2 regions of the Marinifilum fragile genome follow, and region 1 is predicted to be linked to the other one. Evidence: riboswitches for the same ligand, from Rfam matches in the RefSeq annotation. Region 1 holds a riboswitch; the other holds the start of a gene.
What was found. A riboswitch is a leader RNA that binds a small molecule or an ion and turns the genes downstream of it on or off. The one in region 1 is predicted to bind thiamine pyrophosphate.

Region 1 (5,919 bases):
ACTCATCTTTGGAAATTGCACCAACAGGACATGAATTTTCGCATGGAACAGGCATAAATATGATTGAGTGATATGGACACACGTTCATACAAATACCACAGTTGATGCATGTTATTGGATCAATTTGTGCTTGGCCATTTCCATTCCAGCTAATTGCATTTTTAGGACAGTTCATCATACAAGGATGAGCAACACAACCTTTACAAAGATTGGTAACTATGTATGAGTTTTTTACACATGAAGTACAAGCTTCATCAACAACGGTAAGGATTTTGTTGATTGGATTCTTTCTCTCCAGAGCTTCTTCTGCGTATTCTGCCAGGGTTTTTAATTCATCGCGATCATCTTCCAAATCAAATCCCAAAAGAGGAATTAATTTTTCTTTAATGATAACACGCTCTTTGAAAACACAGCATCTATCAAGATCTTTTTTTCTTCGAGGTGCCATTTCTAGAGGAATTCGATCTAATCCTTCTTTAAATTTTCCTTCATTAAAAAGTTCTGCCATTTTCGATAACAGATCTCTTCTGATAATCATTGTATTATCAACGTAGGCCATTTGTTGTATAATTATAAATAGTGAGATTGCTTAATTGCCGCAAAAGTAGATATTATGTCGAGTCTATCAAGTGCTGTTTAACAAATTGAAATAGGTTATATAACAGAAAAAAAAAGTCCGGAAATATTTCCGAACTAATTATTCTTTTTTTTGCCAACTGGTTCAAGGCCTAGCTCTTTTCCTTTTTCAATCATGAAATTATAGGCTGCTTCCCTTTCGTTTGGAATAATTCCATCCAGAATTGCATCTTTTATGGCTACTTTTATATCTCCAATGGTTTTACATGGTGACAAATTAAATGTGTCAATAATTTCTTGCCCGTCAATTGGAGGTTGGAAATTTCGAACCGCATCTTTTTCTTCAACCTCTTTTAGTTTTTGACGAACCAATTGAAAGTTATCCAAGAATCGTTTAACCTTCTCTTCGTTTTTAGAGGTAATGTCGGCTTCGCACAATTTCATGAGTTCATCAATGTCGTCACCAGCGTCAAAAAGTAATCTTCTAACAGCAGAATCGGTTACTACTTCTTGTGCCAAAACGATAGGGCGCATATGCAGCAGTACCATTTTCTGAACAAACTTCATTTTCTCGTTCAAAGGCAATTTCATATTCTTAAAAATGCGAGGAACCATTTTTTCCCCAACAAAATTGTGAGCATGGAAAGTCCAACCAATTCCATTTACAAATTTTTTGGTATTAGGTTTGGCTATATCGTGCAGCAGAGCCGACCATCGAAGCCATAAATTGTCGGAATGAGGTACCAACTGATCTAAAACCTCAAGAGTATGATAAAAATTGTCTTTATGGCTAATTCCATTTCTGGTTTCTCTGCCTTTTAATCTTTGAAACTCTGGAAATATAATTTTCAACAAGCCACATTCTTCAAGCAATTTAAAACCGATTGATGGTTTAGCTGACATTACAATTTTATTTAGCTCCTCTATAATACGCTCTTTAGAGATGATGTGAATGCGATCCCTGTTCTCTTTGATAGCTTCGAAAGTAACATCGGAAATTTTAAAGTTTAGCTGTGTAGCAAAACGAATTGCACGCATCATTCTTAATGGATCATCTGAGAAAGTAATCATAGGATCCATTGGTGTTTTTATGATTTTGCTATTTAAATCATCAATGCCTCCAAATGGATCTAAGAGTTCTCCAAAATTATCTTTGTGCAGACTTAATGCTAGCGCATTAATGGTAAAATCTCTTCTTTTCTGGTCATCTTCTAAACTGCCATTTTCAACAATTGGTTTTCTAGAGTCTCTGTTATATGATTCTTTTCTGGCACCTACGAATTCTATTTCAAGATCTTTGAATTTTAGCATTGCAGTACCAAAGTTTTTAAATACAGATACCTTAGGATTACCAGCTCTGCTTGCAACTTTTTGAGCCAATTCAATACCACTGCCAATTACAACAACATCAATATCTTTTGAATTGCGCTTTAAAAATATATCTCTAACATAGCCTCCAATTACATAGCTTTCAAGATTTTCCTCAGTTACAATTTCTGATATGATTGAAAATATAGGATGTTTTAAATGTTCTCTCACTTATTTATTAGTCATATAGCCTGTAATCAGGCTGTTACTACTGTGTTGTCGATACATGACATACCGACTGTTTAATTTCCTGACAAAATTACAATTAATTAAGGGGATTATGAAAATTCATAGAAAAATAGGCTTTGGTATGTTAATTGTTTGATAAAAATATATAGATTTGTAGATATATAAAGTAATAAATTAATTTAGGTGTTAGTTATGGTAGAACATTTAACGAAAGAATCTTTCAAAGAAAAAGTATTTGATTTCGAAAAAAATAAAGATTGGAAATTTGAAGGCAACAAACCATGTTTGGTAGATTTTTATGCAGATTGGTGTGGACCTTGTAAAATGGTGGCTCCAATTTTAGATGAGTTGAAGGCAGAATATGGTGAAGCTTTGGATATTTATAAAATAGATACTGAGAAAGAACAGGAATTATCAGCAATGTTCGGAATTCAAAGTATTCCATCATTGTTATTCATTCCTAAGGATGGGCAACCACAAATGGCACAGGGAGCCTTATCAAAAGAGAATTTTAAACAAGCCTTTGCAGAAGTTTTAAAGGTTGAGGCAAAATAATTGCGATCACAATAAATGAATAACCTTTTTAAAATCAATCGTGAATTGATATATGCGTTGATTACTGAAAAGTTAAAGAGTTATTAACGGTCGTTGAGCAGACACAATTTAAAGCAAATCATTATTAGCTTTAGAGCGATAATGAATTAAAACTGAAACGGTGTTTGCACTAGAAAAGAAAGAGAAAATGAAGAGATTTTTAATAATAATGTTGGTTGCTTTTATGGGAACCAATAGTTACGCACAATCGAATTCTGATGCTAAAATTATTCATTTAGATGATGATAGTTTTAAAGAAATGGTATTTGATTACGAAAAAGGTGGCGATTGGAAATTTGAAGGGAATAAGCCTGTAATTGTTGATTTCTACGCCGATTGGTGTGGACCTTGTAAAAGAATTGCTCCTGTACTAAAGGAATTGCAAAAGGAATATGGCGATGCCATTCAGATTTATAAAGTAGACACCGATAAGGCTCAAAAAGTATCAGCTGCATTTGGAATCAGAAGTATACCATCTTTGCTGTTTGTGCCGATGGAAGGTAAACCAACAATGGCTCAAGGTGCTTTGCCTAAGGCCACATTTGTAAAAGCAATTAATGACGTTTTGGGAGTGAAAGCCCCAAATTGATTATAGGTTAGAGTAATTATAATAGTTTAGGTTTTGAAAGTCGGCTTTTTGCCGACTTTTTTGTTTTTGCTAGTTTTCAGACTATCTTTGCGCCAAATCACAGTGGGGTGCCTAATTATAACTGGCTGAGATCATACCCTTACACCTGATCCGGATAATGCCGGCGTAGGAAAATTGCGAGCTAACTTTTCGCCAACCTGATCTTATATATACCTCATTGCAATATTTTATTAACGTTTTAATTTATTACACAATGTTTAAGCAAATGAACTCTGTCTTGCGCAGAGCAACTCTGTTAATTGTATTGCAATTTGTATGCTTTATCGGTTTTTCACAATTAAATTTAAAAGGGAAAGTTACCGATAAAAGCGGAAATGCTCTACCTGGGGCAGCAATTGCAGTGAAAGAAACTTATTTGGGAACTGTTGCCAATTCATATGGTGAATATCAGTTTACAAATTTAAAAGCTGGAGAATACCAATTTGTGATCTCTTTTTTGGGTTATGAAACAAAGGAAAGTTCTGTAAAGCTTACTGAATCAAAGAATTTAGATTTTAAATTAAATCCAACTGCCATAATGGCCGACGAGGTTCTGGTTGCAGCAACAAGAGCAGGAAATAAAGCTCCAGTAGCAGTAACCAATTTGGGTGGAGAAGAGGTGAGGAAGCAAAATACAGGTCAGGATATTCCATACCAGTTAAGTTTGACTCCTTCATTGGTTGAATCATCAGAAGCAGGTAATGGTGTTGGTTATTCAGCTTTACGTATTCGTGGTACTGATGCTTCTCGTATTAACGTTACAATTAATGGTGTGCCATTGAATGATTCAGAATCGCAAGGTGTATTTTGGGTAAACATGCCAGACTTTGCTTCATCAGTTGATAACATTCAAATTCAGCGTGGAGTTGGAACATCTACCAATGGTGCTGCAGCTTTCGGTGCTACCATTAACTTCCAAACAGAAAATGTGAACGCAGAACCTTATGCCGAAGTTCAAAGTGTTGCAGGATCGTTCAATACTTTCCGTAATACATTCAAAGCTGGAACAGGATTAATCAATGGAAAATTTAGTTTTGATGCTCGTTATTCAAAGTTAAAGTCTGACGGATTTGTTGATCGTGCATTTTCTGATCATGAATCATTTTTTGCAAGTGGGACTTACTATACTGAAAGAAGCATGTTGAAATTCAACATCATCTCAGGTGACCAGAAAACAGGTATCAGCTGGTGGGGAAACCCAAATATCAACACCGATGATCCTAATGATTATGAAGACAGAAGATACAATCCTGCAGGAGAATATACCGACGAAAATGGTGTTACCAGATATTACGACAATCAAACTGATAATTACAAGCAAACACATTACCAGTTATTCTACTCTCAGGAATTAACTTCGAACTTGAATTTGAATGCTGCATTGCATTATACAAAAGGAAAAGGCTTCTATGAGCAGTTTCAAGATGATGATAATGATTATCATACTACCGATTACAAGTCTTATGGGTTAACAAATCCTACTGTTGATGGAAAGGAAGTTACCAAAACTGATTTAACTCGTCAAAAGTGGTTGAAGAACGACTTTTATGGGTTTACTTACTCATTGAACTATCGTAAGAATAAGGTAGATGCATCTTTCGGTGGTGCTTGGAATCGTTATGATGGTGATCACTTCGGTAATATTCTTTGGGCTCAAAAAGGTGGAGTTCCTAATGGACATCAATGGTATTTGAATACTGGAGAAAAGACCGATTACAATGTTTTTGCCAAGATGAATGTTGAATTAAGCGATAAATTAAATGCTTATGGAGATGTTCAGTATCGTCATATTTCTTACGATATGGATGGTACGGATGATGATCTTTTGCCATTGGTTCAGGAGCATAAATTTGATTTCTTCAACCCTAAAGTGGGATTGTATTATACCCTTAACGATAGAAACTCAGCTTATGCATCATTTGGTGTAGCACATCGTGAGCCAACTCGTGCAAACTTTAAAGATGCCAAAGGCGATCCAAATTCATATCCTGTTGATGAGTCATTATTCGATTATGAACTAGGGTACAACTATAAATCTAAAAATGCTACTTTCGGAGTTAACCTTTACTACATGTACTATCGAGACCAGTTGGTACCAACAGGCGAAAAGAATAGTGTTGGTTACGATATCATGACAAATGTAGATAAGAGTTACAGAGCAGGTGTTGAGTTGATTTGGGGCGTTCAGATTTTACCAACTTTAAAATGGGATGCCAACCTTACTTTGAGTCGTAATAGAATTAAAGATTTTGTAGAGTATTCAACTTACTACGATGAAAATTGGAACGAAGAGTACAAAGGGAAAGAACTAGGAGATACTGACATTAGTTACTCACCAGAAAAAGTTGGAAGTAGTATTTTAACATGGACTCCAGCAAAAGGTTTTGATGTAAGTTTTGTAAGTAAGTATGTAGGGGAACAGTACTTTGACAATACTGCGAGTGCAGATCGAAAATTGGATGCTTACCATGTTCATAACCTAAGATTGAACTACAGTATCAAGCCAAGTTGGATGAAAGAAGTTGCTTTCCAGTTAAGCATTAACAATGTACTTGATGCCAAAT
Region 2 (5,919 bases), 2.0 Mb from region 1:
GAATGGTTAAATCCAATGATCAAAAATAGGAATTATAAAATGATATTTTCTGTGAATCTTTAAATTATCTTATCATAAATTTCTTTAGCGATTGAATATTTTTTAATTTTAATGGAAAGCGATAAAAAACATCTGAAATGACAAAGAAAAATGTCCTAATAACCGGAGCAATAAAAAGAATAGGAAAAGAAGTGGCCGAACATTTGGCCGCTAAGGGATATAATATTGCATTGCACTACAACTCATCCAAAAAAGAAGCTCTTGAATTACAGGCAAAATTGATTAGTATTTATCCATTACAAAAATTCAAAATATTTCAATGTGACTTAAGCAATGAGGTTGAATTAGAACAATTGATTGATAGGGTGATGAAGCACTTCAAGCAATTGGATGTACTGGTAAATAATGCTTCGGTTTTTGATCCTGGTGTAATTCGCGAAACAGATGTAAACCTCTTTAACTTACAAATGGATGTGAATTTAAAAGCTCCATTCATTCTGTCGCGTGATTTTGTTTTAAATAACAATAAGGGATTAATTATTAATTTTTTAGATACTCGAATTTCAGGGTATTCAAATTCTCATGCCGCTTATTGCATTTCTAAAGTGGGATTAGCACATCTTACAAAAATGATGGCATTGGAATGTGGTCCAAGCATACGAGTAAATGGTATTGCTCCAGGTGCGACATTACCTCCTAAGGGAAAAGGAGAGGAATATTTAAAGAATTTGGCCAATAAAACTCCGATGAAAGTGCCGGGAGGTGTACAGCCAATTCTTCAATCGATAGATTACATTTTGGAAAACGAAAACTTAACCGGGCAGATATTGTACTGCGATGGTGGAGAACAACTCTTATAAAATTAGATTATGGCAATTATTCGCATTAAAAATTTACTGATTAGAACATACATTGGATTTAATCCTGAAGAACTAAGAAACAAACAGGATGTGGTAATTAACATGAGTATTAAAACAGATGTTAGTGAAGCCATTAGGAAAGATGATGTTGACAACTCGTACAATTATAAAGTGATTACGAAAAAGGTAATTGCTTTGGTACAGGAAGGCAAATTTAAAATGCTTGAAAACTTGACTCAGCAGGTTCTAGATTTGATCATGAAAAATCCCAATGTGGAGTGGGCAAAAGTTGAAGTGGATAAGCCACATGCGTTGCGATTTGCTGAATCTGTATCCATAGAACTTGAAGCGAACCGAATATCTAATTTATAAAAATATGAACTCGTGTATTATTGGAATAGGATCAAATATAAATCCTAATGAAAATATCAAAAGGATGTTATGTTTGCTCGCAAAAGATCATAGGGTGGGAAAGCACTCGTCTTGGATTAGAACTGCTCCAATTGGCATTACCGATCAGGATGATTTTATTAATGGAGCAGTTAAGATTGAAACACAACATGATATCGATGAGTTTCGAAATTACTTAAAACGACTTGAGGATAGGATGGGGCGCGATAGAAGTTTACCCAAATTTGGCCCAAGAGTAATTGACCTTGATATTGTAGTGTGGAATGGAGAAATTATAGATGAAGATTACCATACCAGAGATTTTTTGCGTGATTCAGTAAATCAATTGCTTGATTGAAAATGTTGAAGAAGTAAATCTACCAACTTGATATCGGCCGGAGCCCAATCTAGGTTTTCTAATTCATTGAAATGTACCCACTTGATATTTTGGTGTACTCTTTTTTGAAATTCGCCAGATACATGTTCAACAAAAAATGCTTTTAGGCAAACGATTTTACTGCCATAATTGTGAGTGTTCTCTCCCAGAAAGCCTGTTACTCTTGATTGAATGCCAAACTCTTCATGAAGTTCACGTACCATGCATGCTTCAGCAGTTTCGTTTGTTTCGATTTTTCCACCAGGAAATTCCCATTTCAATCCCAAATCATCGTGGTGATTTCTTTGTGCTACCAAAATAAAATCACCTTTTTGGATAATTGCTGCAGTTACCTGAATGGGTTTCATTCTGAATCCTTTTGTTCAGAATGAATTTCGTCCAGCAAATTGGCAGCCAGTTTTACCAGGTTTTTGCATGACATTGAGTAATTAAACCTGATATCGAAGCAAGTCAAATAATCTGATTTTTCTTGAAATCTTCTGGTGAACTCCTCTTTTAAATCAGGATTATCTTTAATCAGTTCCAAAGCAGCATAGTAGGCTCCACAGTATCCATTGGGTGCTTTACCATTACCATATTTGGCAAGCTCAACAATTTGATTGTTTGTGATTTGGTATTCCTCCTGAAATGCTTTAAATATTGCTTGTGCACAATTGTAATATCCCGGAGGTTTATGAAAATATTTTAAAGCGGTATCTGCTTTTGTTCTCTTATGGAAAAAACTCATTACAAAGGTTCAAGTTGGTTATCAACAAATGTAGCGGTTTCCAAAATGAAAGACCAAATAAATATGGTCTTTTACAACATGAACTTTGTCATGTTTAATATTTGCAACAATTAATTTTGTTTTCGATTATATTGATCTTATTTTCTAAACTTAAAGAGAACATTGTAGAATTTTCGGCTACAAAACGAAATATAATTAAAGATTTCTCATAATATTCGTTTGCAAGTGTTTTTTGTTCTTTAGCATTCTGTATTTCAGCTTCAGCATAAAATAATTCTGCTAACACCTGCAAATGTTCATCGGTATAGTTGTGTTCTTGCAATAAACTGTTGGTAAGTTTATCTTTTGGCAAACTCCTAAAGAAAGAAGCATCTTCTTTAAGAAAATCACGATATGCATTCTCAAGAATCTGAGATGCTTTTTTTGTGTTCTTTTTTTTCAATAAACCTAAAATTAGAGCGATCAATTCACCAATCATCTCAATCATTCTTAAAACATAGTCTCTTTGATACATTTTTCTTATTTAAATTTTAACCGATGAAGCCTAACCTGGATCAAAGTTCTTTTTTCCAAATTTACCAAAATACAAAATTACATCCTACTTATTGTTATGTGATAGTTTTAAAAAATATAATAGCATAATATGTTTGACTTTTAATTAATTCTATTGTTGAATATCAAATTTGTTTAGATGATATGATAAATGTATATTTAAGTCATAATAACTGATATGCATATGAAAACAACTGTTTGTTTATTGGCATTTGTACTAGTTTCTCTTTCTAGTTTTGCACAAGTATTAAATGATGAGGAATATCTGAGCAAATGGAAGGAATATAAGGAACAGAAAGCTCCTTTTAATTTTGATGTAAAAAAGGAAGAGATTATAATAGAGTGTTTTAAGGAGTTTGATAAGTCAAATTTGGGTAATTTAAACTACCAGAAAGAATCGTTTACAGTTGGACAGGAGATAATTGGAGTTACATTACATCTTACAGAAGCAATTTATGAAAGTGTTCGATATCACGAACGAATAGCCCAGGATCCAGCCAAATATTTTATTCCGGGTTATTATACAAATACAAGAGATTTCATGAAATAATTTTACCTTTGTCAACACGTTAGGGGTGCTTGAATCATTTATTCAGGCTGAGATTTTACCCTTTTACCTGATCTGCATAATAGTAGCGTAGGGAAACGATTTGTCTGATATAAATTATTACCATATAGATATAACCGTTTCACTTTCGTGGAGCGGTTTTTTTTTGTTTCCTACTGTTGTGCACAATACTTAAAACAAAAGCATAAAATGGGATCAAAATTTAATCAATATGCATCGGATTATGATGCATGGTTTTTGGAAAACGAAAATGTTCTTTATTCGGAAGTAAAATTAGTGGCACATTTCTTAGAAAATGCAGGAGATGTATTCTCGGTAGGATGTGGAAGTGGACTATTCGAAACCATTTTGGACAAAGAATTTGGCATAAGCATTAAAAATGGAATTGAACCATCAGAAGGAATGGCTGCTCTTGCCAAAGAGCGAGGCATAAATGTTGAAATTACGACTGCCGAGGAAATGGAATTGGGAGAGGAGAAATTCGATACGATTCTATTTAATGGTACACCAAGCTATATTACTGATTTACAAAAGGCTGTTGATAAAGCTTATGAAGCGTTACGTCCAGGAGGTAAAATTGTAATGATTGATGTACCCAAAGAAAGTTCGTATGGGGTTCTTTACAATTTGGCTAAATCAGTAGGTACTTGGGAACATGAATTATTAGGAGGAGTTCATCCCAGGGATCCATATCCAATAGAATTGGTAAAAGTTGCCAAGTGGAGAACGACTTTGGAGAAAATAGAAATGATTAAAAATGCTAACTTTAAGGATCTTCAATTTGCACAAACACTAACAAAGCATCCTCTGTATTCGAATCAAGTGGCCGAAGAACCAATTGAAGGATATGATTGTGGTGATTATGTGGCGATTTGTGCTGTTAAAAAATAGAAAGATGAAACGAGCATGATTAAAATAACTATTAAAGACTCACTACAATGATTATTTTAATCTTGAGACTTCTATCTAACCTAAAATTATTAAATAAATGAATCACAAAGTAATTGTAGAAAACCTGGAAGCAATCAGAAAAAGTTCTCCTTTGGTGCACAACATTACCAATTATGTGGTGATGAATAATACCGCAAATGCACTTCTTGCCATTGGGGCTTCGCCTGTGATGGCACATGCTCAGGAAGAAGTGAAGGACATGGTTGGCATTGCTTCGGCGTTGGTTCTAAACATGGGAACTTTATCAAAGGAATGGGTTGAATCAATGATTATTGCTGGATTGAGAGCTAATGAAAGTAAAATTCCAATTGTATTTGATCCTGTAGGTGCGGGCGCTACACCTTACCGCAATGAAATAGCCACGAGAATTATTAACAATTGCAATCCAGAAATTATCAGAGGAAATGCATCTGAAATAATGGCTTTGGTAAATCAGGAAATGAAAACCAAGGGGGTTGATAGTGTTGAATCTACGAGTTCAGCAATCGATTCTGCAAAATATTTGGCTCAATTGCACGAGTGTATTGTGGTAGTTAGTGGAGAAGTAGACTATATCACAGATGGTAATCGAGTTGAAAATGTTGCCTTTGGAACTTCGATGATGGAAAAGGTAACAGGAATGGGATGTACGGCAACTGCTCTATTGGGAGCTTTTGCTGCTACCAACGATAATTTATTTGAAGCAGCCGTTAATGGAATGACTGTAATGGGAATTACTGGAGAATTGGCAACAGCGAAATCTAATGGACCTGGAAGCTTGCAAATGAATTTCTTGGACTGTTTGTATAATCTAAGCAAAGTTGAAATTGAACAAGCATTTTGTACGGTAGAATGATAAGGGAAGATTTAAGTTTATATCTGGTAACAGATAAAGAACTGGCCAATGGGAAAGCCCTTGAAGATATTGTTGAAGAGGCAGTAAAAGGAGGTATTTCTATGGTTCAAATTCGCGATAAGAATTCTTCTACCAGAGAATTTTACAATCAGGCTTGTGCAATTAAGAAGATTCTGGAGCCATATAAAGTACCTCTAATTATAAATGATAGACTAGATATTGCCTTGGCAGTGGATGCAGATGGTTTGCACATTGGTCAGAGTGATTTACCTTTTGATGTAGCACGTCAGATTTTAGGGCCGAAAAAAATTATCGGACTATCGGTGGAGAATATTGAACAGGCAAAGCAAGCAAACCAACTAGATGTTGATTACATTGGTTTATCGCCAGTATTTTCTACTCAAACCAAAAATGATATTGCCAAGCCATTGGAACTAGGTGGAGTGGAGGAGATTATGAGTTTTTCCAAGCATCCAGCTGTGGCTATTGGTGGTATCAATTCGGCAAATACAGCAGATATTATTAAGGCTGGAGCCGATGGAATTGCTGTTGTTTCGGCGATTGTTTGTGCAGAAGATCCGCGCAATGCAGCAAAAGAACTGAAGGAAATCGTTAACAAGAGTTTATCACTAAAAGCAA

Region 2: another riboswitch for thiamine pyrophosphate. It lies ahead of ACKPCA_RS07630 (methyltransferase domain-containing protein); the one in region 1 lies ahead of ACKPCA_RS19100 (TonB-dependent receptor).

The regions. Positions count from the first base shown of each region.
Region 1 is NZ_OY781962.1:4,696,398-4,702,316, forward strand. It holds gene ACKPCA_RS19080 (monomeric [FeFe] hydrogenase) at 1-559, opposite strand, end outside; gene ACKPCA_RS19085 (CCA tRNA nucleotidyltransferase) at 694-2,115, opposite strand; gene trxA (thioredoxin) at 2,326-2,688, shown strand; gene trxA (thioredoxin) at 2,876-3,316, shown strand; TPP riboswitch at 3,410-3,505, shown strand; gene ACKPCA_RS19100 (TonB-dependent receptor) at 3,570-5,919, shown strand, end outside.
Region 2 is NZ_OY781962.1:1,935,632-1,941,550, reverse strand. It holds gene ACKPCA_RS07665 (SDR family oxidoreductase) at 138-860, shown strand; gene folX (dihydroneopterin triphosphate 2'-epimerase) at 870-1,232, shown strand; gene folK (2-amino-4-hydroxy-6-hydroxymethyldihydropteridine diphosphokinase) at 1,237-1,608, shown strand; gene ACKPCA_RS07650 ((deoxy)nucleoside triphosphate pyrophosphohydrolase) at 1,593-1,994, opposite strand; gene ACKPCA_RS07645 (C-GCAxxG-C-C family (seleno)protein) at 1,991-2,374, opposite strand; gene ACKPCA_RS07640 (hypothetical protein) at 2,469-2,888, opposite strand; gene ACKPCA_RS07635 (hypothetical protein) at 3,111-3,476, shown strand; TPP riboswitch at 3,488-3,587, shown strand; gene ACKPCA_RS07630 (methyltransferase domain-containing protein) at 3,684-4,385, shown strand; gene thiM (hydroxyethylthiazole kinase) at 4,483-5,280, shown strand; gene thiE (thiamine phosphate synthase) at 5,277-5,919, shown strand, end outside.